Regions from separate parts of the Streptomyces sp. NPDC051738 genome, predicted to be linked through region 2. Evidence: predicted binding sites of a transcription regulator. Region 2 holds the regulator's gene; each other region holds the start of a gene.
The links. Region 2 encodes HrcA, which represses chaperone genes, less so after heat shock. Its sites were predicted from a motif close to TTNGCACTCNGNNNNNCNGAGTGCNAA; they were not measured.
Positions count from the first base shown of each region.

Region 1 (7,942 bases), on a different contig from region 2:
ACGACTCCGCCGCCGCCCCTCTTGGAGTGCAATGAACCGTCGTCGCGCACCTGGTACGAGACCGGGCCGCGGTTCGACGCGACCAGCACCCTGGCCGCGCCCTGCGCATCCTGCGTGGAAGCCATACGCCTCAACCTAGCCCGGCCCGGAAACGCTCAAACGTGCGGTTCCGCTCAGTGGAGGGTTCTTTCACGCCCTGTACGAGGGTTCTCGTACGCCCTGTATACGGCCGGTTTCCGGCGTTTACGCGACCTTCCGCGTCGCATACTCGGCGATCTCCACCATCGGCGGCCGCTCCTCGGTGTCCACGGAGTACGTGCGCGGCTCGAACCCGTCCCCGCCCCGCTCGAACTGCGTGAGCGACGGCCGGATCAGATGCCCGCGGGCCAGCCGCAGCTGCGCCGTGCGGTAGATCGCGGCGGACATCCGGCCGAGCGCCTGCCCGTCCTGGTGCCGGTGCTTGCGCACCCCCACGTCCACCTGGGCCAGCGCGTCCAGCCCCACCAGGTGCAGCGCGTCGATGAGCATGCCCAGCTCGACGCCGTATCCGACGGGGAACGGGAGCTGTTCCAGCAGGCTGCGGCGGGCCGCGTACTCGCCGCCCAGCGGCTGCACGAAACCGGCCAGCTGCGGCCAGTGCATGTTCAGCAGCGGGCGCGCCATCAGCTCGGTCACCCGGCCGCCCTGACCCGCCGCGCCGCCGAGCGGGCGGTCGTACATGCCCTTCACGAGGTCGACCTCGGGGTTGGTCAGCAGCGGGCCGACGATGCCCGAGACGAAGTCGGAGGAGAACTCCTTCAGGTCGGCGTCGATGAAGCAGACGATGTCCCCGCTCGTGACCAGCAGGGAGCGCCACAGGACCTCGCCCTTGCCGGGCACGGTCGGGACGCGCGGGAGGATCTCGTCCCGGTGCACGACGGTCGCGCCCGCCGCGGCGGCCACCTCGGAGGTGCGGTCGGTGGACCCGGAGTCGACGACGATGATCTCGTCGACCAGCGGGACCTGCTTCATGAGGTCGTGACGGATGATCGCGACGATGTCGCCGACCGTCTCCTCCTCGTTGAGCGCGGGCAGCACGACGGAGACCGACTGACCCGTACGCTGTTTGGCGGCCAGGATCTGATGGAGTGGACGATCGGTCACGGACCAGGAGCGGGTACTCAGCCAGCGCTCGGCTTCTTCCAGCACAGTCTGTTGCTCCTCACTGTCGTGATCACAGCAGGTAATCGTGTGATCCATCTCGCGGTTCGGACGACTATCTCAACTGTCCTGGCCTTCGGTTACAGTCTTGAACAACGCGGATGACCATCGCATGTCCGAGGTCGGCCGTTGTTAACAACCGCATACAGCTCATCCAGAGGGGCAGAGGGAAACGGCCCGATGAAGCCCCGGCAACCCTCCAGCCGGTCTTGTCACGTTGACGTGGCGAGGCTCCCGGCTTGGGAAGGTGCCAAATCCGTCTCACGGCGAGATGCGTCGTGAGGAAGATGAGGAGAAAGGGCCTCGCCTCACATGGCTGTGCAGACTGTTGCAAGCACCACCGATTCCACCGTAGACCTCGGCCCCGCCGCCGCGCTCTCCTGTCGTGAGTGCGGTCACCGGGTACCCCTCGGACCGGTCTTCGCCTGCGAGGAGTGTTTCGGCCCGCTGGAGATCGCCTACGACTTCTCGGCCTACGACGCCGAGGAACTCCGCAAGCGGATCGAGGCGGGTCCCGCGAACATCTGGCGCTATGCGCCGCTCCTTCCCGTCCCGGCCGACGTGGCTTCCAAGCCGAACATCAACCCCGGCTGGACCAAGCTCGTCCAGGCCGACAACCTCGCCGGTGAGCTGGGCGTCGACGCCGGCAAGCTGTTCGTGAAGGACGACTCCGGCAACCCGACGCACTCCTTCAAGGACCGCGTCGTCGCCCAGGCCCTGGAGGCCGCCCGCGCCTTCGGGTTCACCACCCTCTCCTGCTCCTCGACCGGCAACCTCGCGGGTGCCGTCGGCGCCGCCGCCGCCCGCGCCGGGTTCCGCTCCTGCGTGTTCATCCCGCACGACCTGGAGCAGGGCAAGGTCGTCATGGCCGCGGTCTACGGCGGCGAGCTCGTCGGCATCGAGGGCAACTACGACGACGTGAACCGCTTCTGCTCCGAGCTGATCGGCGACCCGGCCGGCGAGGGCTGGGGCTTCGTCAACGTCAACCTGCGGCCGTACTACGCGGAGGGCTCGAAGACGCTCGCGTACGAGATCTGCGAGCAGCTCGGCTGGCAGCTCCCGGACCAGCTGGTCGTGCCGATCGCCTCGGGTTCGCAGCTCACGAAGATCGACAAGGGGCTGCAGGAGCTGATCAAGCTCGGGCTCGTCGAGGACAAGCCGTACAAGATCTTCGGTGCGCAGGCGGAGGGGTGCTCCCCGGTGTCCGTCGCGTACAAGGCGGGGCACGAGGTCGTCCGGCCGCAGAAGCCGAACACCATCGCCAAGTCCCTCGCCATCGGCAACCCGGCCGACGGGCCGTACGTCCTGGACATCGCGCGGCGCACCGGCGGTGCGGTGGAGGACGTCAACGACGAGCAGATCGTCGACGCGATCAAGGTCCTGGCCCGCACGGAGGGCATCTTCGCCGAGACGGCGGGCGGCGTCACGGTGGGCGTCACGAAGAAGCTGATCGAGAATGGCCTTCTCGACCCCACCAAGACCACCGTCGTCCTGAACACCGGTGACGGTCTCAAGACGTTGGACGCGGTGGCGGGTACGGGGCTGACTGCGACGATTCGTCCCAACCTTGATTCGTTCCGCGAGGCCGGCCTCGCTTAGCCGTTTTCGTCTGCGGGCCGGTGGGGGCTGGTCGCGCAGTTCCCCGCGCCCCTGGGGCGTCTACCTGACCGGAGGTCATAACGTGAGCGTCAACGTCCGCATCCCCACCATCCTGCGCACCTACACGGGTGGCCAGGCCGAAGTGACCGCCGAGGGCGTCACCCTCGCCGAGGTCATCGCCGACCTGGAGAAGAACCACACCGGGATCGCCGCCCGGGTTCTCGACGACCAGGGCAAGCTGCGTCGGTTCGTCAACGTGTACGTCAATGACGACGACGTCCGTTTCGAGCAGGGGCTGGAGACGGCCACTCCCGACGGTGCGGGCGTTTCCATCATCCCGGCCGTGGCCGGCGGCTGACTTCCGCCTATGACGGGGTGACCGAATGACCGATCATTACCATCGGTAACCCCAGTCACTAAGAGTTCACCGAATTGCCCCCTCCGTGAGAGAAGCGGAGGGGGCAATTCTGTGTGGTTGAGCGAGGTACAGTTGGGGAACATGCCGCCGGTCCACGGGTCGGCAGCCCTCGTATAGCTCTTGATTTCTGCCGCAAGCCCGACAAGAAGTAGCCAAAGTGTGCGGGTTTTTTGCGGCTTTTGTTCCCTTTGCCTGGCCCGACTTGACCTGAAGTCAGCGGAATTGTCCCCACATTCCCGACCGGTCGTGCCCGGATTTCTCGTCCGATTGACCTGTTGCAGACGGCAGTTGGGCAGATACATTCAGCCGCGGTCGACGCGTTCCGGCGCACGCCCCCGACCGATGGGGGGTGAGGTCTGACCCGGATCCGCGAAGTGTGGATCTGTGCAAGGGCCAGTAATAGGGGAGTTAGGCATGGCTCAGGGCACCGTCAAGTGGTTCAACGCGGAGAAGGGGTACGGCTTCATCGCGGTCGACGGTGGTGCGGATGTTTTCGTCCACTACAGCGCGATCCAGATGGACGGGTACCGCACCCTGGAGGAAGGTCAGCGGGTCGATTTCGAGATCTCGCAGGGCCAGAAGGGGCCGCAGGCGGACATGGTCCGTCTGGCGACCACCTGAAGCACGCGTCGACTAACAGCAGCGACGTTCTTCTTCGAAGGGCCCGCACCCCCCGGGGTGCGGGCCCTTCGCCATCCCCGGAAGGTGCCCGAGCCCCGTTCGAGCCCCGTTCGCGTCCTGTTCGCGCCGGGCTGACCGCCCCGCCCGATCCCCGAGAGCCGCTTGCACTCGCATGGGCCGAGTGCTAATCATTGGCGTTAGCACTCTGAAGGTGAGAGTGACAAAAGAGGACCGGGTCGGTGAGGCCCGCAGGCCGGGTGGGGCAAGGAACCACAAGGCATGCGAGCCGTCCGTCGCGGGCGCGGGCGCGGTCCGAAGGAATCACCCCCAGTCCTGGAGGGACCACTTCACATGGCCAAGATCATCGCGTTCGACGAGGAGGCGCGGCGCGGCCTCGAGCGCGGCATGAACCAGCTCGCGGACGCCGTGAAGGTGACGCTCGGCCCCAAGGGCCGCAACGTCGTCCTCGAGAAGAAGTGGGGCGCCCCCACGATCACCAACGATGGTGTCTCCATCGCCAAGGAGATCGAGCTCGAGGACCCGTACGAGAAGATCGGCGCCGAGCTGGTCAAGGAAGTCGCCAAGAAGACGGACGACGTCGCCGGTGACGGTACGACCACCGCGACCGTTCTCGCCCAGGCCCTGGTCAAGGAAGGCCTGCGCAACGTAGCCGCCGGCGCCAACCCGATGGCCCTCAAGCGCGGTATCGAGCGCGCCGTCGAGGCCGTCTCCGCCGCCCTGCTGGAGCAGGCGAAGGACGTCGAGACCAAGGAGCAGATCGCCTCCACGGCCTCCATCTCCGCCGCCGACACCCAGATCGGCGAGCTCATCGCCGAGGCGATGGACAAGGTCGGCAAGGAAGGCGTCATCACCGTCGAGGAGTCCCAGACCTTCGGTCTGGAGCTGGAGCTCACCGAGGGTATGCGCTTCGACAAGGGCTACATCTCGGCGTACTTCGCCACCGACATGGAGCGTATGGAGGCGTCGCTCGACGACCCGTACATCCTGATCGCCAACTCCAAGATCGGCTCCGTCAAGGACCTGCTCCCGCTCCTGGAGAAGGTCATGCAGTCGGGCAAGCCGCTGCTGATCATCGCCGAGGACGTCGAGGGCGAGGCCCTGTCGACCCTGGTCGTCAACAAGATCCGCGGCACCTTCAAGTCCGTTGCCGTCAAGGCCCCGGGCTTCGGTGACCGTCGCAAGGCCATGCTCAACGACATCGCCATCCTCACCGGTGGCGAGGTCATCTCCGAGGAGGTCGGTCTCAAGCTCGAGAACACCTCCCTGGACCTCCTGGGCAAGGCCCGCAAGGTCGTCATCACCAAGGACGAGACCACCATCGTCGACGGTGCCGGCTCCTCCGAGCAGGTTCAGGGCCGGGTCAACCAGATCCGCGCCGAGATCGAGAACAGCGACTCGGACTACGACCGCGAGAAGCTGCAGGAGCGCCTGGCGAAGCTCGCCGGTGGCGTCGCCGTCATCAAGGCCGGTGCCGCGACCGAGGTCGAGCTCAAGGAGCGCAAGCACCGCATCGAGGACGCCGTGCGCAACGCCAAGGCGGCCGTCGAGGAGGGCATCGTCGCCGGTGGTGGCGTGGCGCTCATCCAGGCGACCTCCGTCTTCGAGAAGCTGGACCTGCAGGGTGACGAGGCGACCGGCGCCAACGCCGTGAAGCTCGCCCTTGAGGCCCCGCTGAAGCAGATCGCCGTCAACGCCGGCCTTGAGGGCGGCGTCGTGGTGGAGAAGGTCCGCAACCTCACCCCGGGTCACGGCCTGAACGCCGCGACCGGCGAGTACGTCGACCTGGTCGCCGAGGGCATCATCGACCCGGCGAAGGTGACGCGCTCGGCGCTGCAGAACGCCGCGTCGATCGCCGCGCTGTTCCTCACCACCGAGGCCGTCATCGCCGACAAGCCGGAGAAGGCCGCCGCGCCTGCCGGTGGCGGTATGCCGGGCGGTGACATGGACTTCTGATCGACCTCGGGGGCTTGGCCTCCGGTTGATCAACGTCCTTACCGAGGGCGGCACTTCCTGTTGCGACAGGGGGTGCCGCCCTTGGTGTTTTGGCGGCTGCGGGTGCGTGGGGGCTGGTCGCGCAGTTCCCCGCGCCCCTCAGGGCGTGCAGCGGACGCCCCTCCAGGGGCGCGGGGAACTGCGCGAGCAACCACGAGCCATCCGCAGCCGCACACGAAACAGAACCCTCTCCTGGGAATGGGCGGTCTCACATCCATCGTTGCTTAATGTGGTGCAACAATGCGTGTGCACATACTTCCCGGTATAAACGAGACCGCTTCCAAGGAGCTCCCCACGTGACCGTCACTGAGCCCACCGCCTCCCGCGCGGCCCAGATCCTGTCCCGGCCGACCGTGATCAACGGTCTCACCGTCCCGAACCGCATCGCGATGGCGCCGATGACCCGCATGTTCTCTCCGGGCGGCATCCCCGGTGAGGACGTGCGCTCGTACTACGCCCGTCGCGCCGCGGCCGGCGTCGGCCTGATCGTCACCGAGGGGACGTACGTCGGCCACGAGTCGGCCGGGCAGAGCGACAGCGTCCCCCGGTTCCACGGGGAGGAGCAGCTGGCCGGCTGGGCGAAGGTCGCCGACGCGGTGCACGCGGCCGGCGGCACGATCGTCCCGCAGCTGTGGCACATCGGCATGGTGCGCAAGCAGGGGGAGCCGCCGTATGCCGACGCCCCCGCCGTCGGTCCCTCCGGGCTGCGCATCGGTGCCACGGAGGCCACCGGCAAGGCGATGACCCGCCAGGACCTGGACGACGTCATCGGGGCGTTCGCCGAGGCCGCCGCGGCCGCCGAGCGCATCGGCTTCGACGGCGTGGAGATCCACGGCGCCCACGGCTACCTGGTCGACCAGTTCCTGTGGGAGGGCACCAACCGCCGCACGGACGCGTACGGCGGTGACCCGGTCGCCCGTACGCAGTTCGGGGCGGAGATCGTGGCCGCCGTACGCGAGCGGGTCTCCGCGGACTTCCCGGTCATCTTCCGCTACTCGCAGTGGAAGCAGGAGGCCTACGACGCCCGTCTCGCCGAGACCCCGGAGCAGCTGGAGGCCATCCTGACCCCGCTCGCCGCGGCCGGCGTCGACGCCTTCCACGCCTCCACCCGCCGCTACTGGATCCCCGAGTTCGACGGCTCCGACCTCAACCTCGCGGGCTGGACGAAGAAGCTGACCGGCAAGCCCACCATCACGGTCGGCTCGGTCGGCCTGGACGGTGAGTTCCTGGGTGCGTTCGCCGGGCAGGGCTCCGCGCTCAAGGGCATCGACGACCTCCTGGACGCCCTGGAGCGCGAGGAGTACGACATGGTCGCCGTCGGGCGTGCCCTGCTGCAGGACCCGGAGTGGGCGGCCAAGGTGCTGGCCGGCCGCTTCGGCGAGCTGGCGGCGTACGACGCGGGGTCGCTGAAGACTCTGAGCTGACGTCCGGTTGGTCATCCCCACTGTGTGGGGGTGACCTGCGTCGCTTGAGTAAGTCAATCAACTGACTTAAAGTTGCCTCGGTCAATCAGCAACCCTTTTTGCTCGTACGCCGACGGAGGCTCCGCCATGTCGTCCCACCCCCCATCGCCGAGAACGAATTCCGTGGTGGCGGTGCTGGCCTTCGCCGGGATCGTCGTCTCGCTGATGCAGACCCTGGTCATCCCGATCGTCCCGGAGCTGCCCAAGCTGCTCGACGCCCCGGCGTCGGACACCGCCTGGGCGGTCACGGCGACCCTGCTCGCGGCGGCCGTGGCGACGCCCGTGATGGGGCGGCTCGGGGACATGTACGGCAAGCGGCGGATGCTGCTGGTCAGCGTCGTGCTGCTGGTGACCGGTTCCGTGGTCTGCGCTCTGAGCGACGCCCTGGTCCCGATGATCGTCGGACGCGTGCTCCAGGGCCTTGCCTCAGGCGTCATCCCCCTCGGCATCAGCATCATGCGTGACGAACTCCCCGCCGAACGTCTCGGCTCCGCCACCGCCCTGATGAGCGCCTCCCTCGGCATCGGCGGCGCGCTCGGGCTGCCCGCCGCCGCGCTCATCGCGGACAACTTCGACTGGCACGTCCTGTTCTGGACGTCGGCCGGCATGGGTGTCGTGGCGCTGGTGT
Region 1 is NZ_JBITCM010000012.1:46,430-54,371, forward strand. It holds gene ACIA8X_RS26840 (trehalose-6-phosphate synthase) at 1-125, opposite strand, end outside; gene ACIA8X_RS26845 (glucosyl-3-phosphoglycerate synthase) at 244-1,188, opposite strand; SAM riboswitch class I at 1,348-1,494, shown strand; gene thrC (threonine synthase) at 1,513-2,799, shown strand; gene ACIA8X_RS26855 (MoaD/ThiS family protein) at 2,882-3,157, shown strand; gene ACIA8X_RS26860 (cold-shock protein) at 3,632-3,838, shown strand; gene groL (chaperonin GroEL) at 4,190-5,812, shown strand; gene ACIA8X_RS26870 (NADH:flavin oxidoreductase) at 6,148-7,275, shown strand; gene ACIA8X_RS26875 (MFS transporter) at 7,402-7,942, shown strand, end outside.
Region 1: groL (chaperonin GroEL) is a predicted target of HrcA. The motif match lies at 4,000-4,026, and genes of this name have one in related genera.

Region 2 (7,942 bases):
GCGCCCTGTCGGACGGACTTCTGCAGCAGGAGCCGTACGACGAAGGACGCGCGGTACTGACGCTGCGAGGGCGTTTGCTGGCGGACGCGGTGGTGCGGGACCTGGTGGACTGAGGGACGTGACGGCTCTACGCCGGAGCCGTCACGAAGTCGATCAGTTCCTCCACCCGCCCCAGCAACTCCGGCTCCAGGTCCTTGTAGGACCCCACCCGCTGCAGAATCGCCTGCCACACCGCCCCGGTGTTCTCCGACGGCCACCCCAGCGCCCGGCACACCCCCGTCTTCCAGTCCTGCCCGCGCGGGACGCGAGGCCACCCCGCGATCCCCAGCGACGACGGCTTCACCGCCTCCCAGATGTCGATGTACGGGTGGCCCACGACGAGGGCGTGCTCACTCGTCACGGACTCGGCGATGCGCCATTCCTTCGTGCCCGGCACCAGGTGGTCCACCAGGACCCCCAGGCGGGCGTCCGGCCCCGGTGCGAATTCGGCCACGATCGACGGGAGGTCGTCCACGCCCTCCAGGTACTCCACGACCACGCCCTCGATGCGCAGGTCGTCGCCCCACACCTTCTCGACCAGTTCCGCGTCATGGCGGCCCTCGACGTAGATGCGGCCGGCGCGGGCCACGCGTGCGCGTGCGCCGGGGACGGCGACCGAACCGGAGGCCGTACGGGTGGGACGGGCGGGAGCCGAGGACGTGGGCCGTACGAGGGTCACCACTCGCCCCTCCAGCAGGAACCCGCGCGGCTCCAGCGGAAACACCCGGTGCTTGCCGAAGCGGTCCTCCAGGGTCACCGTGCCCGCCTCGCAGCGGATCACCGCGCCGCAGAAACCCGTGCCCGCCTCCTCGACGACCAGGCCCGGGTCGGCGGGTACCTCCGCCACCGGCTTGGGCTTCTTCCAGGGCGGAGTCAGGTCCGGCGAGTACTGGCGCATTCGGATGACGATAGGAGAAGTCTGGGCCGGGTGGAGTACGGATCACCGCGACACGCCGAATCGGGCCGCGAGGGCGTCGCGCTGGCGTCGTACGAACTCCGCGTCCACCACCGCTCCGTGACCGGGCACGTACAGCGCGTCCTCGCCGCCCAGGTCGAGGAGGCGGTCCAGGGCCGCCGGCCAGTGCGACGGTACGGCGTCGGGGCCGGCCTGGGGTTCGCCGGACTCCTCGACCAGGTCACCGCAGAAGACCACCTCGGGGTCGCCCGGCACGAGCACCACCAGGTCGTGGGCCGTGTGGGCGGGGCCCACGTTCGCCAGCAGGACCTGGCGGGCGCCGTCCAGGTCGAGGGTCCACTCGCCGCTCACCAGGTGGTGGGGGTGGACCAGCGCGTCCACGGCCTCCTCCGCCGCGGCGGCGTCCAGGCCGTTGCGGACCGCGTCCCCGCGCAGCTCGTCGCGCGCGTGCCGGCCGTCGAGGACCGTGTCCACGCCCACCGCGCCGTACACCTCGGCACCCGCGAACGCCGCCGCCCCGAAGACATGGTCGAAGTGGGGATGCGTCAGCGCGAGATGAGTCACACGGTGACCCGCGAGCCACTGTGCCTGCGTACGCAACCGCACGCCCTCCCCGAGGCTCGACCCGGCGTCGACGATCAACGCCGTCCCGTCCCCGACGACCAGCCCTGCCGTGCAGTCCCACCCCGGAAGCCGGCACCGCCCGACCCCGGCCGCCAGCCGCTCCCACCCCAGCTCTTCCCAAGTCACCGTCATACCGCGACGCTAAGCGACACCGGGGAAGTGAGGGCACATCCCCACGCCGCCCGGCACGCTCCCCCAGAGGGGGGACCCCCACTCGCCGCACCGGCCAAAGGCCCTAGTAGCTCCGCTACGAGGACCTTCGTCCAGCGCACCGAGAGCACGCACCGAACGACGCGGGAACGCACCCTCACTTCCCCGGCGCCGCTTGGCCAAGACAGCACGTCCGGGCACGGCGTCGCGGAACCGGCCTTGCCCGGGGCGTACCCCACCGCCGTACACTGGGCCGGGGGCGGCTGGCACTCGGGTGGACAGAGTGCCAGACAAGGTGGCAAAGGGAACGACTGGAGGTGTGCGCGGGATGCTGAGTGAACGCAGGCTCCAGGTGTTGCGCGCCATCGTCCAGGACTATGTCGGCACCGAGGAGCCGGTGGGGTCGAAGGCCCTGACCGAGCGGCACAACCTCGGCGTCTCCCCGGCGACCATTCGCAATGACATGGCAGCCCTGGAGGACGACGGGTTCATCGCCCAGCCGCACACCAGCGCCGGGCGGATCCCCACCGACAAGGGTTACCGGCTGTTCGTCGACAAGCTCGCCGGCGTCAAGCCGATGACCCCGCCGGAGCGGCGCGCCATCCAGAACTTCCTGGACGGCGCCGTCGACCTGGACGACGTCGTGGCGCGCACCGTGCGGCTGCTCGCGCAGCTCACGCGGCAGGTCGCCGTCGTGCAGTACCCGTCGCTGACCCGGTCCACCGTCCGGCACGTCGAGCTGCTCTCGCTCGCACCCGCGCGCGTGATGCTCGTACTGATCACGGACACCGGGCGGGTCGAGCAGCGGATGGTCGACTGCCCGGCGCCCTTCGGGGAGGCCTCGCTCGCGGATCTACGCGCGCGGCTCAACAGCAGGGTCGCGGGGCGGCGCTTCACCGATGTGCCGACGCTCGTCGAGGACCTCGCGGAGGCCTTCGACGTAGAGGACCGCGGCACCGTCTCGACCGTGCTCTCCACCCTCCTGGAGACACTCGTCGAGGAGAACGAGGAGCGGCTGATGATCGGCGGCACCGCCAATCTCACCCGCTTCGGACATGACTTCCCCCTCACTATCCGGCCCGTCCTGGAGGCGCTTGAGGAGCAGGTCGTGCTCCTCAAGTTGCTTGGCGAGGCCGGGGATTCGGGCATGACCGTACGCATCGGTCATGAGAACGCCTACGAGGGACTCAACTCCACGTCCGTCGTGTCGGTCGGCTACGGTTCGGGCGGCGAGGCAGTCGCCAAGCTCGGCGTGGTCGGACCGACCCGCATGGATTACCCGGGAACGATGGGAGCGGTACGCGCAGTGGCACGGTACGTCGGACAGATCCTGGCGGAGTCGTAAGTGGCCACGGACTACTACGCCGTTCTCGGCGTGCGTCGCGACGCGTCGCAGGAAGAGATCAAGAAGGCCTTCCGGCGGCTCGCTCGCGAGCTGCACCCGGACGTCAACCCCGATCCGAAGACCCAGGAGCGGTTCAAGGAGATCAACGCCGCTTACGAGGTGTTGTCGGACCCGCAGAAGAAGCAGGTCTACGACCTCGGCGGCGACCCCCTGTCCCAGGCCGGCGGCGCCGGCGCGGGCGGCTTCGGCGCCGGTGGCTTCGGGAACTTCTCGGACATCATGGACGCGTTCTTCGGTACGGCGTCCCAGCGCGGTCCGCGCTCGCGCACCCGGCGCGGTCAGGACGCGATGATCCGGCTGGAGGTCGAGCTCGACGAGGCGGCCTTCGGTACGACGAAGGACATCCAGGTCGACACGGCCGTCGTCTGCAACACCTGTAACGGTGAGGGCGCGGCGCCGGGCACCTCCGCGCAGACGTGTGACATGTGCCGCGGGCGCGGCGAGGTGTCCCAGGTCACGCGGTCCTTCCTGGGCCAGGTCATGACGTCCCGCCCCTGCCCGCAGTGCCAGGGGTTCGGAACGGTGGTTCCCACGCCGTGTCCCGAGTGTGCGGGGGACGGCCGCGTACGGTCCCGTCGGACCCTCACGGTCAAGATCCCGGCCGGTGTCGACAACGGCACCCGGATCCAGCTCGCCGGTGAGGGCGAGGTCGGTCCGGGTGGTGGTCCCGCCGGTGATCTGTACGTCGAGATCCACGAGCTGCCGCACTCGACCTTCCAGCGGCGCGGCGACGACCTGCACTGCACGGTGACGCTCCCGATGACCGCGGCGTCCCTCGGTACGAAGGTGCCGCTGGAGACGCTGGACGGTCTCGAGGAGGTCGACATCCGGCCGGGTACCCAGTCCGGGCAGTCGATTCCGCTGCACGGGCGGGGCGTGACGCATCTGCGCGGCGGCGGGCGGGGCGACCTGATCGTCCACGTCGAGGTGCAGACGCCCAGCAAGCTGGATCCCGAGCAGGAGCGGCTGCTGCGGGAGCTGGCCAAGCTGCGCGGTGAGGAGCGGCCGCAGGGGCAGTTCCAGCCTGGGCAGCAGGGGCTGTTCTCCCGGCTGAAGGACGCGTTCAACGGCCGCTGATCCGGTGGTCCGGCCCCACCCCGTGCCATGGGGCGGGGCAGATTCGGACTTGTTCGGGGGACGTGACAACATGCCGTCATGTCCTCCGCACTGACCGATCTCTTCCCTCATCCGATCGTGCAGGCCCCCATGGCGGGCGGCGTCTCCGTGCCGCATCTCGCCCAGGCCGTGTCCGAGGCGGGCGGGCTCGGGTTTCTCGCCGCCGGGTACAAAACCGCCGACGGGATGTACCAGGAGATCAAGCAGCTGCGCGGGCTGACCACGAAGCCCTTCGGGGTCAACCTCTTCATGCCGCAGTCCGAGTACGCCGACAAGGCCGCGGTCGACGTCTACGCACACCAGCTGGCCGGCGAGGCCGCCTGGTACGACATCGAGCTCGGGGACCCGGACAGCGGGCGGGACGACGGGTACGAGGCCAAGCTGGCCGTGCTGCTCGACAACCCCGTTCCCGTCGCCTCCTTCCACTTCGGCGTCCCCAGCAGCGAGGTGCTGGAGTCCCTCCGGCGCGCCGGGACCTTCACCCTCGTCACCGCCACCACCCCCGACGAGGCCCTCGCCGTGGAGCGGGCCGGCGCCGACGCCGTGATCGCGCAGGGCGTCGAGGCGGGCGGTCATCAGGGGACGCACCGCGACAACCCCGAGACCGACGGCACCGGCATCGGACTGCTGTCGCTGATCGCGCAGATCCGTGAGGCCGTCGGCCTGCCCATCGTCGCCGCGGGCGGCATCATGCGCGGCAGCCAGATCGCCGCCGCCCTGGCCGCCGGCGCCGACGCCGCCCAGCTGGGGACCGCCTTCCTCGCCACCCCGGAGTCCGGCGCCAACGCCCTGCACAAGCAGGCGCTGACCAACCCCCTGTTCGTCCGCACCGAGTTGACGCGCGCGTTCTCCGGGCGGCCGGCCCGTGGCCTGGTCAACCGCTTCCTGCGCGAGCACGGGCCGTACGCCCCCGCTGCCTACCCGGAGGTCCACCACCTCACCTCGCCCGTGCGCAAGAAGGCCGCCGCGTCCGGCGACCCGCAGGGCATGGCGCTGTGGGCGGGGCAGGGGCACCGGATGGCACGTGAAATGCCCGCCGGGCAGCTGGTGGAGGTGCTGGTCGCCGAACTGGACGCCGCCAAGACAGCGTTGTCGGGCAAGGGAGGGCTCCGATGACCGCGCCGGTGTTCGTGGTCGACTCCCTGGAGGGTGTGGGCCCCGGCTCGATCATCGACGTGACCGGCGCGGAGGGACGGCACGCCGTCTCCGTACGACGGCTGCAGCCCGGCGAGGACGTGGTGATCACCGACGGGCGGGGCCGGGGCGCGGCAGGGGTCGTCCTCAGCGCGTCGGGGAAGGACCATCTGGTCGTCGAGCCCTTCGAGTTCCCGGTCGAGCCCGAGCCCAGCCCCCGGATCACCGTCGTCCAGGCCCTCCCCAAGGGCGACCGCGGTGAGCTGGCGGTCGAGACGATGACCGAGACCGGCGTGGACGCGGTCGTGCCCTGGTCGGCCGCCCGCTGCATCACCCAGTGGAAGGGCGACCGCGGCCTCAAGGCGCTCGCCAAGTGGCGTGCCACGGCCCGCGAGGCCGGCAAGCAGTCCAGACGCCTGCGCTTCCCCGAGGTCGCGGACGCCGCGACGACCAAGCAGGTGGCCGCCCTCCTCGCCAAGGCCGACTTCGCCGCCGTACTGCACGAGGAACGCGACTACGGCAGCGAGGCGCTCGCGACCGCCGAACTGCCCGCCGAGGGCGAGATCGTGCTCGTCGTCGGTCCCGAAGGCGGCGTGTCCCCCGAGGAGTTGGCCCTCTTCGAGGAGGCAGGCGCCAAGGCGTACCGTCTGGGCCGCACCGTCCTGCGCACCTCCACCGCCGGAACCGCGGCGACCGCACTGCTCCTCGGCCGTACGGGCCGCTGGTCCTGACATCGCAGGCCTTACGCCGATGTACGTGGAGCTTCGGCGCGGCCCTTGGCGCGGCTGAGGTCGACCGCCTCGGCGACCGCGGAGAACAGCTCCCAGCCGTCCAACTCCCCACCGCCGGGCAGGAGTCCGCGCGTCTGCGCCTCGTCGACGAGGGCCCGTACGACGCCGGGCTCGCGCAGGTTGAGGAGGGCGCCGCGGCCGTCGGCGACGCAGCCCGAGAAGAACCAGCCCTCGGCGACAATGCGGCCCGAACCGGCCTCGCCCGCCCGGAACACGATCCGGGTGCGGGCGCCGTCCCGGTAGAGGTTGAGGACCTCGCGGCAGACGTCGCCGTCCCGGTGCTTGTGCCGGACACTCCAGAGGTACGTCGTCCGCTCGTCCACGACGAGTCTGCGCAGCCTGCGGTCGGATCGCATCCGGCCACGCTACGGCGCCGGGCAGCGCCTGGTCTCCAGGTTTTCCGCCGCGATGAGCCGGACGTGACGTGCGCGAGCACGGAGTGGCCGTATGCGCTCTACCGCGTCGGCCGGGACAGTGGCAGGCTGCCGTCCATGGGGGCATTCAGGAGGGTTTGGGGCCGCACGGGTCGCACCACGGGTCGCCCACGTCCCGCCGGTCGTCGCGCCTACGAGGCACGGGTGGCCGGTGTGGCGGGGCTCGCCGTGGTCGCCGTCGGCGGGGCGGTCGGCTGTGATCCGGGCGGGCTGAGCAGCGCCACCGTGGCGTTCACGACCGACCAGACGGTGACCAAGGAGCTGGAGCGGCAGAAGGCCGACGTGCAGTGGCTCAACTGCACGGGCTCGTACGAGGGCGGCAAGGGCGGCTCCGCCGCGCCCAGCGCGACCGAGAACACCGTGGTCAAGGTCGACTGCGAGGGCGAGACCAAGGACGGCAAGGACATCGTGGTCACCGGCCGGATCACCCGGGCCGTGAGCGGTTCCTGTGTGCGCGGGGACCTCGTCGCCAAGATCGACGGCAAGGAGTGGTTCCACGTGAACGGGCTCGGCGACTGCGACTCCACGCCCTCGCCCGTCAACCCGGGCAACGGGCAGCAGCCCGGGCCCACCGTCACGGTGACCGTCACCAAGACCGTCTACTGCAAGCAGCACCCGAACTGCTGGCCGGAGGGCAAGTGAGCGGTCCCGCAGGGGAGTTCGGGCAAGTGATCCAAGAGCCTGTTCGTGGCCGCCGCCCTTGCCTAGGGTGATCGGGTGACACAGACCTCGGCCGCGTCCCCGCCCCCGACGCCGACCTCATCCTCATACCTCCGCTATCCGCATCCGCACGGCGACCTGGTCGCCTTCACCGCGGAGGACGACGTCTGGCTCGCCCCGCTCGACGGCGGCCGGGCCTGGCGGGTCAGCGCCGACAACATGCCGGTCAGCCTGCCGCGCATCTCGCCCGACGGGACGACCGTCGCCTGGACCTCCACCCGCGACGGCGCCCCCGAGGTGCACATCGCGCCGGTCGACGGCGGCCCGTCGAGGCGGCTCACCCACTGGGGCAGCGGACAGACCCGGGTACGCGGCTGGACCCCCGACGGCCAGGTCCTCGCGATCACCACCCACGGCCAGGCGGGCAGCCGCCGCAGCTGGGCCCACACGGTCCCGCTCGACGGCGGCCCGGCCACCCTGCTGCCGTACGGCCCCGTCGGCGATGTCGCGTACGGACCGCACCTCGTGCTCGCCTCCGCGCCCATGGGACTGGAGGCGGCGCGGTGGAAGCGCTACCGGGGCGGTACGGCGGGCAAGTTGTGGATCGACCCGGACGGCACCGGGGACTTCGTACGGCTCCACGAGGAGCTGGACGGGAACATCGAGTACCCGG
Region 2 is NZ_JBITCM010000002.1:94,665-102,606, reverse strand. It holds gene hemW (radical SAM family heme chaperone HemW) at 1-113, shown strand, start outside; gene ACIA8X_RS05120 (DUF3097 domain-containing protein) at 128-937, opposite strand; gene ACIA8X_RS05115 (MBL fold metallo-hydrolase) at 980-1,711, opposite strand; gene hrcA (heat-inducible transcriptional repressor HrcA) at 2,058-3,074, shown strand; gene dnaJ (molecular chaperone DnaJ) at 3,075-4,211, shown strand; gene ACIA8X_RS05100 (nitronate monooxygenase) at 4,290-5,366, shown strand; gene ACIA8X_RS05095 (16S rRNA (uracil(1498)-N(3))-methyltransferase) at 5,363-6,115, shown strand; gene ACIA8X_RS05090 (hypothetical protein) at 6,127-6,531, opposite strand; gene ACIA8X_RS05085 (hypothetical protein) at 6,754-7,251, shown strand; gene ACIA8X_RS05080 (S41 family peptidase) at 7,327-7,942, shown strand, end outside.

Region 3 (7,942 bases), on a different contig from region 2:
TGCCCCATTCAGCCCTTTTTCTTCCCATTTGTTGGCGTCTGAGGCTAGATTCGCAATGAGTCATATTTTCATCTCCTTAGATCGTAGATGTACGGTCGTGGACACCGTATCCGCCCAGAACGGCTACAAGGGGTCACGCAATGGCAGATTTCTCCCGCCTTCCCGGACCGAACGCGGACCTGTGGGACTGGCAGCTCCTGGCTGCCTGTCGCGGGGTGGACAGCTCGCTCTTCTTCCATCCGGAGGGCGAGCGCGGTGCGGCCCGGAGTGCTCGTGAGAACTCGGCCAAGGAGGTCTGCATGAGGTGCCCGGTGCGCGCGCAGTGCGCGGCGCACGCGTTGGCGGTGCGCGAACCGTACGGCGTCTGGGGCGGCCTGACCGAGGACGAGCGTGAGGAGCTCATGGGGCGGGCGCGCAACCGGCTGGTCTCGGCGGCGACGACCGGCGGGGAGTCCGCCTCCCACAACTGAAGGAACGTTTCTTCAAGAGGGCACGCGCACGTGTGCACCTACGTTCACTAGCGGGTGGCCGCGCGCGCCAGCTGCTCCAGCGTCACCGCCACGGCCGGCACCTGCGCCAGGTCGGGCAGGGTGAGCGCGACGATCTCCCGCCGGACCGCCGGTTCCAGCCGCACCATGCGCGCCCCCCGCGGTCGTACGGACTCGACGGCGAGCTGGGGAAGGACGGCCACGCCCAGGCCGGCGCCCACCAGGCCGACGACCGCCGGATAGTCGTCGGTGGCGAAGTCGATGCGGGGCGTGAAGCCGGCGCTCTCGCACACCTCGATCAACTGGCCCCGACAGCGCGGGCATCCGGCGATCCATGGCTCGGCCGCGAGCTCCCCGATGGCGATGGAACCCGACGGCGCGGTGCGCGCGAGCCGGTGACGTTCGGGTACGAGGGCGACGAGCCGGTCGGTCAGCAGGGGGCGTACGACGAGGTCGTCCCACTCTCCTTCCTGGGCAGCGCCCTCGTACCGGAAGGCGAGGGCCACGTCGCAGTCGCCCTCGCGCAGCAGCTCGACGGACTGCGGCGGCTCGGCCTCCTCCAGCGAGACTCGGGTGCCGGGGTGTGCGGCGCGCAGCGCGGCGAGGGCGGTCGGGACGAGGGTCGAGCTGCCGCTGGGGAAGGAGACGAGGCGGACGCGTCCGGCGCGCAGACCGGCGATGGCGGCGACCTCCTCCTCGGCGGCGGTGAGCCCGGCGAGGATCCCGGCGGCGTGCCGCACCAGCGCCTCACCGGCCTGGGTCAGCCGCATCTCGCGACCGCTGCGGATCAGCAGGGGCGTGCCGACGGACGCCTCCAGGGCCTTCATCTGCTGGCTGACGGCGGGCTGGGTGCAGCCCAGTTCGCGGCCCGCCGCGGAGAAGGAGCCGGTGGCGGCGACGGCGCGCAGCACACGGAGATGACGAGCCTCGATCACAGGTCGAGCATAAGCGGGCCTTGGACATGTCGCCGAAGAGCACATGGGCGCTTTGACTGCCGGTCGCCGGAGGAAAGCGGATGTCCACAGTCCGGGTCACTAATCTTGCGCCATGACAACGGCATTGATTACGGGATCGACCGCGGGCATCGGCGCCGCGTTCGCGCGGCGGCTTGCGGCTGACGGGCACGACCTCGTCCTGGTGGCCCGGGACACCAAGCGGCTGCGCGAGCAGGCGACCGAACTGCACGACCGCCACGGCATCGAGGCGGAGGTGCTGACGGCCGACCTCGCGGAGGACACCGGCATCGAGACCGTCGCCGCCCGCCTCGGCGACCGCCGCAACCCCGTCGACCTGCTGATCAACAACGCCGGCTTCGGCAACAAGGGCCGCTACCTCGACGTCCCCATGGCCGACGAGCTGAAGATGCTCAAGGTGCACTGCGAGGCCGTACTGCGGCTGACGTCGGCGGCGACGGAGGCGATGCGGGAGCGGGGGCGGGGCGGTGTCGTGAACGTCGCCTCAGTGGCGGCCTTCGTGCCGCGCGGGACATACGGCGCGTCCAAGGCGTGGGTCGTGCAGTTCACTCAGGGGGCGGCGAGGGATCTGGCCGGGAGCGGGGTCCGGTTGATGGTGCTGTGCCCGGGGTTCGTGCGCACCGAGTTCCATGAGCGGGCCGGGATGGGGACGGACAACATCCCGGCGTGGATGTGGCTGGATGCGGACAAGCTGGTGGCGGCGGCGCTCGGGGATCTGGCGCGCGGGAAGTCCCTGTCGATTCCGGACCCTCGGTACAAGGTGCTGCTGGGGGCGGCGAAGTTGGTGCCCCGGGGGATGCTCGGGGGGATCAGCTCCAGGACGGGGCGCAAGTACGGGCCGCAGTAGGGGAGCCCGGCAGAGAACCCCGGCAGAGAGCCCGACAGGCACCGCGCCCCTGCCGCGAGGAGAATGGTGCCGTCCAGCGCGCCCATGGCACCGGGAGGCGACGAAGTCATGACCTTCGTGCAGCTCATCGACTGCAGGACCAGCCGCTTCGACGAGATGAACCGGCTGATGGACAGGTGGGTCGAGCAGACCAAGGGGAAGCGGACGGCGACGCACGACATCATCGGGAAGGACCGGTCGGACTCCGCGCACTTCATCGAGATCGTGGAGTTTCCGTCGTACGAGGAGGCGATGCGGAACTCGAATCTGCCCGAGACCGATCGGATCTTCCGGGAGATGATCGCGCTCTGCGAGGAGACTCCGACCTTCACCGATCTCGACGTCGTACGGGACGAGCAGCTGAACGTCCTGGCGGCACGGGGCTTCTTCGAGGCCATGGGGAAGATGACGCCGGAGGGGATCGGGGAGCACCTCACCGACGACTACGTGGATCATGATCCGTCGCACCCGCGGCCCGTGCAGGGGGTCGACGGGATGCGCGAGGTGTACGCGGGCTGGTACGGCGCCTTCGACTTCACGTTCCGGATCGACGACCAGCTGGCCCAGGAGGACCAGGTGTGCACCCGGTGGACGTGGACCGCGCGCCACAAGGGCGAGTTCCTGGGGATTCCGGCGACCGGGCAGGACGTGAGCATGGAGGGCATGGCCTGGCAGCGGTTCCGGGAAGGCCGGATCTGCGAGACCCACTGGATCTACGACCGTGCGGGTCTGTTGGAGCAGCTGGGGGTACTCGGTCAGTGACGCCCGCGAAGGGGAAGGCCCCGCTCCCGCACCTGAGTGCGGAGGCGGGGCCTTCTTGCTGCACGCTACGAGCGGCTGGGCTCAGTGGGAGTGGCCGTGGCCGTGGCCCGCGGCGGCCGGCTCCTCCTCTTCCTTCTTCTCGACGACCAGGGTCTCGGTCGTGAGAAGCAGGGAGGCGATGGAGGCGGCGTTCTCCAGGGCGGAGCGGGTGACCTTGACCGGGTCGATGACGCCCTGCTTGACCAGGTCGCCGTACTCGCCGGTGGCGGCGTTGAAGCCCTGGCCCTTCTCCAGCTCGGCGACCTTGGAGGTGATGACGTAGCCCTCCAGGCCGGCGTTCTCGGCGATCCAGCGCAGCGGCTCGACGGCGGCCTTGCGGACGACCGCGACACCCGTGGCCTCGTCGCCGGTCTTGTCGAGGTTGCCCTCCAGGACCTTCACGGCGTGGACCAGAGCGGAGCCACCACCGGAGACGATGCCCTCCTCGACCGCGGCGCGGGTCGCGGAGATGGCGTCCTCCAGACGGTGCTTCTTCTCCTTCAGCTCCACCTCGGTGGCGGCGCCGACCTTGATCACGCACACGCCGCCGGCCAGCTTGGCGAGGCGCTCCTGGAGCTTCTCGCGGTCCCAGTCGGAGTCGGTGTTCTCGATCTCGGCCTTGATCTGGGCGACGCGGCCCGTGACGTCCGCGGAGTCGCCGGCGCCGTCGACGACCGTGGTGTCGTCCTTGGTGACGGTGACGCGGCGGGCGGAGCCCAGCACGTCCAGGTCGGCCTGGTCGAGCTTGAGGCCGACCTCCTCGGAGATGACCGTGGCGCCGGTGAGGACCGCGAGGTCCTGCAGCATCGCCTTGCGGCGGTCACCGAAGCCGGGGGCCTTGACCGCGACCGCGTTGAAGGTGCCGCGGATCTTGTTGACGACCAGGGTCGACAGGGCCTCGCCGTCGACGTCCTCGGCGATGATCAGCAGCGGCTTGGAGGCACCCGACTGGATGACCTTCTCCAGCAGCGGCAGCAGGTCCTGGATGGAGGAGATCTTGCCCTGGTTGATGAGGATGTACGGGTCCTCCAGGACGGCCTCCATGCGCTCCTGGTCCGTCACGAAGTACGGCGACAGGTAGCCCTTGTCGAAGGCCATGCCCTCGGTGAAGTCCAGCTCCAGACCGAAGGTGTTGGACTCCTCGACGGTGATGACACCGTCCTTGCCGACCTTGTCCATCGCCTCGGCGATGAGCTCGCCGACCTGGCTGTCCTGGGCGGACAGGCCGGCCACGGCGGCGATGTCGGACTTCTCGTCGATCGGGCGGGCGGTCGCGAGGAGCTCCTCGGAGACGGCGGCGACGGCCGCGTCGATGCCCTTCTTCAGGGCGGCCGGGGAGGCACCGGCGGCGACGTTCTTCAGGCCCTCGCGGACCAGCGCCTGGGCCAGCACGGTGGCGGTGGTCGTACCGTCACCCGCGATGTCGTTGGTCTTGGTCGCCACCTCCTTCACCAGCTGGGCGCCGAGGTTCTCGTACGGGTCATCGATCTCGACCTCACGGGCGATCGTGACACCGTCGTTGGTGATGGTGGGCGCGCCGAACTTCTTGTCGATGACGACGTTGCGGCCCTTGGGGCCGATCGTCACCTTGACCGTGTCGGCAAGCTTGTTGACGCCGCGCTCGAGGGCGCGACGGGCGTCCTCGTCGAACTTCAGGATCTTCGCCATGGGAGCGGTTCAGCCCTCTCGGAAAACGTGGGTGAAACGAACTGCGCCCCGGACGCCCGGCTTCATAAGGTCGCGGGGGCCCGGGGCGCAGCTCACAAGCAGAGAATGCTTGAAGTGAATTACTTCTCGATGATCGCGAGCACGTCGCGAGCCGAGAGGACGAGGTACTCCTCGCCGTTGTACTTCACCTCGGTGCCGCCGTACTTGCTGTACAGCACGATGTCGCCGGTCTTGACGTCGAGCGGCAGGCGCTCGCCGTTCTCGAAGCGGCCCGGGCCCACGGCCAGGACGACGCCCTCCTGGGGCTTCTCCTTGGCGGTGTCCGGGATGACCAGGCCAGAGGCGGTGGTCTGCTCGGCGTCGAGCGGCTGGACCACAATGCGGTCCTCGAGCGGCTTGATGGCAACCTTGGAGCTGGTGGTCGTCACGATCCGACCTCCCCCTTCGGAGATCTCACGGGGTTAACTGTCTGAGGTGGCGACCAGGTGGATCCGTCGTCGCGGGTGCCGGACCTGCCCGTCGCGTAGTTGGCACTCTCCAGTGGGGAGTGCCAGAGCCGAGACTATGACCGGGATTAGCACTCGGTCAAGCGGACTGCTAATTCGCGGCGCTGGCCGGGCCGGGTTTCTGGTGGCCGGCGTTGCCGTGGACGCCGTTCTGGGGGCTGTGCCCCCAGACCCCCCTTCGGCCTGAACGGCCTCGTCCTCAAACGCCGGACGGGCTGGATGTCGCTGGCCGGCGCCCAGAAAGATCCGCTAGACGTAGTCCTCCAAACGTCCCACCGCCAATCCCCTCGCCTGGATCTCCCTCAGCAGCCGGGTCGTCCGCTCTCTCAACGTCAAGCCCGCCGGTTCACCCGAAGGGACCGAGACGATGTCGCCGGCGCGCAGGTGGCCGGGGCCGTGGGCGTACGTCAGTTCGCCGTCGCCCTCCATCGCCGTCCGCCACAGCACCACCGCCGTCACCCCGCAGTCGGCCGCCGCGCGGAGGGTGGTGGTGTCGTACGTGCCGTAGGGCGGGCGGAAGAGGTGGGGGCGGATGCCGAAGCGGGCGCGGAGTTTGTTCTGCTGGCCGCAGATCTCGGCGCGCTGGCCGGCGTATGGCAGACCGCGCAGGGCGGCGTGGTCGAGGGTGTGGTTCTGGATCGACGCGCCCACCGAGCGCAGGCGCGCGAAGTGGCCGTAGCCCGGGCCGGCCACGCTGTCCGTGAGGAACATGCTGACGGGCAGCCGCAGTTCGCGGACCATGTCGACGAAGCGGGGGTCCTTCTCGGCGCCGTCGTCGTAGGTGAGGAAGACGACCTTGTCGCGGGTGGGGACGCGGTCCACGACGGGCAGCGGGCCGCCCGCGCGCCGCGGCGGCGGCCGACGGGCGGGCGGGGACGGGGGCGCGGGCAGTGGAGCGGTCAGGCCCCAGCGGCGGTACGGCTGTGCGGCGGGCGTTGCCCTCTTCGCAGCCGTGGGGGTCGGTGCCGTCGCCGGACGCGCGTCGTGCGTCTCCGTGCCGCCTGACCGGCCGCCTCCGCCTCCGCCGGGGTCGACGGGCCCGGCCGACCGGGCGCAGCCGGTGAGCAGGGCGTAGGCCATGACGACGGCCGCCAGTGCCCGCGCCCCCGCGCCCGGTCCCGATCTCACAGGTAGTCCTCCAGCCGGGCCACCGCATACCCCTCGGCCGTCACCTTGTTCAGGAATCGGCGGATCATGTCGGGCATTGTGCCCTTCCAGTCCCCCCTCCCCCGGAAGTGAGTGAGGACGATGTCACCCGGACGGATCTTCTGGTCCCACTCGCGGTACTCCCAGTGGTCGACGAAGACCTCCTCGTTCCACAGGGGGACGTACTCGACGCCGCAGTACTTCGCGGCGCGCAGGGTGTTCCTGTCGTAGTTGCCGAAGGGCGGGCGGAAGAGCAGCGGGCGCCTGCCGTAGCGCTCCTCGATCACCTCCTGCATGCCGCAGATCTCACGCTTCTGGCGGAGGTAGGACAGGGCTGGGAGGTAGGGGTGGTGGAGGGTGTGGTTGTTCAGGGCCACGCCTTCTGCCTGCATCCGCTCGAAGTAGCCGTAGTCGTCCTTGATCAGGTAGTTGCTGAGGAAGGCGGTGTACGGCACCTGCAGGTCGCTCATCATCCGCAGGAACGCCGGGTCCTTCTCGGCGCCGTCGTCGATGGTGAGGAAGACGACCTTCTCCTTGGTGGGGACGGTCGTGAAGACCGGCGGGAGGCCGAGCGCCTCGTGGCCGCGGACCTCGAAGCCCTCGCGCGTGGCGATCGTCGGCTTTCTGGCCGGGGGTGACGGGGGCGTGAGCGGGACGCCTGCCAGACGCCAGCGCCTTGCGGCGGCGACCCGGGCGGCGTGGGCACCTTGGGCGGACCGGAACTTCTTGGGCGGGGAGTCCTTGGCGTGCGGGGCCTGGGCCTGGGGGCCCTGCGCGTGCGGGTCCTTGGTGGCCGCGCCTTGGGTGTCCGGGTCCGACGTGGCGGCCGGCGGCGGTGCCTTGAAGGGCTGTCGGCTCGGGGTGGGGCGTACGGGCTCGGATCCGCCGTCGCCGACCGGAGCGCAGCCCGAGGCGATGGCTGCTACGGCGAGGACGATGATCCCGCCCCGCACCCGCGAACGCACGGCTGCGCGGTGACCGTGCCTTACGACTGCCCCATTGAGGCGACTTTTGTCATTTTGTCCTACTACTCGCATGGAGCCGGATCCTCGCAGCCACCCGCCCCGAACCCGGGCCGACACCGCCACCGGCGACGGACCATCCACCGACTGGCCCACATGAGCGGCGAGCCGCCGACCGGCCGGATGTGGAGCGGGCGGGCAACGGGCACGCCCACGCGGGGCGGGCGAGCGGCCGGCCAGCCCAGGTGGAACGGACGGGCCTCCGACGGCCCCTGCGGAGCGGACGCGCCGCAAGTCAGCCCATGTGGAAGGGCGGGCTACCGACGGCCCACACGGAGCGGACGAGCCACCGACAGGGGCCACGCGGAGCGGACACGCCACCGACCAGCCCAGGTGGAACGGACGGGCAACCGACGGCCCACACGGAGCGGACGCGCCACCGGCCGGCCCACCGTGAACCATGGGCACACGCCCCTCGGCTTCGCCCACGCTGAACCCAGGGGCGCTCGCC
Region 3 is NZ_JBITCM010000010.1:118,918-126,859, reverse strand. It holds gene ACIA8X_RS24095 (WhiB family transcriptional regulator) at 141-470, shown strand; gene ACIA8X_RS24090 (LysR family transcriptional regulator) at 518-1,423, opposite strand; gene ACIA8X_RS24085 (SDR family NAD(P)-dependent oxidoreductase) at 1,536-2,309, shown strand; gene ACIA8X_RS24080 (ester cyclase) at 2,418-3,110, shown strand; gene groL (chaperonin GroEL) at 3,192-4,817, opposite strand; gene groES (co-chaperone GroES) at 4,937-5,245, opposite strand; gene ACIA8X_RS24065 (polysaccharide deacetylase family protein) at 5,573-6,403, opposite strand; gene ACIA8X_RS24060 (polysaccharide deacetylase family protein) at 6,448-7,506, opposite strand.
Region 3: groES (co-chaperone GroES) is a predicted target of HrcA. The motif match lies at 5,392-5,418, and genes of this name have one in related genera.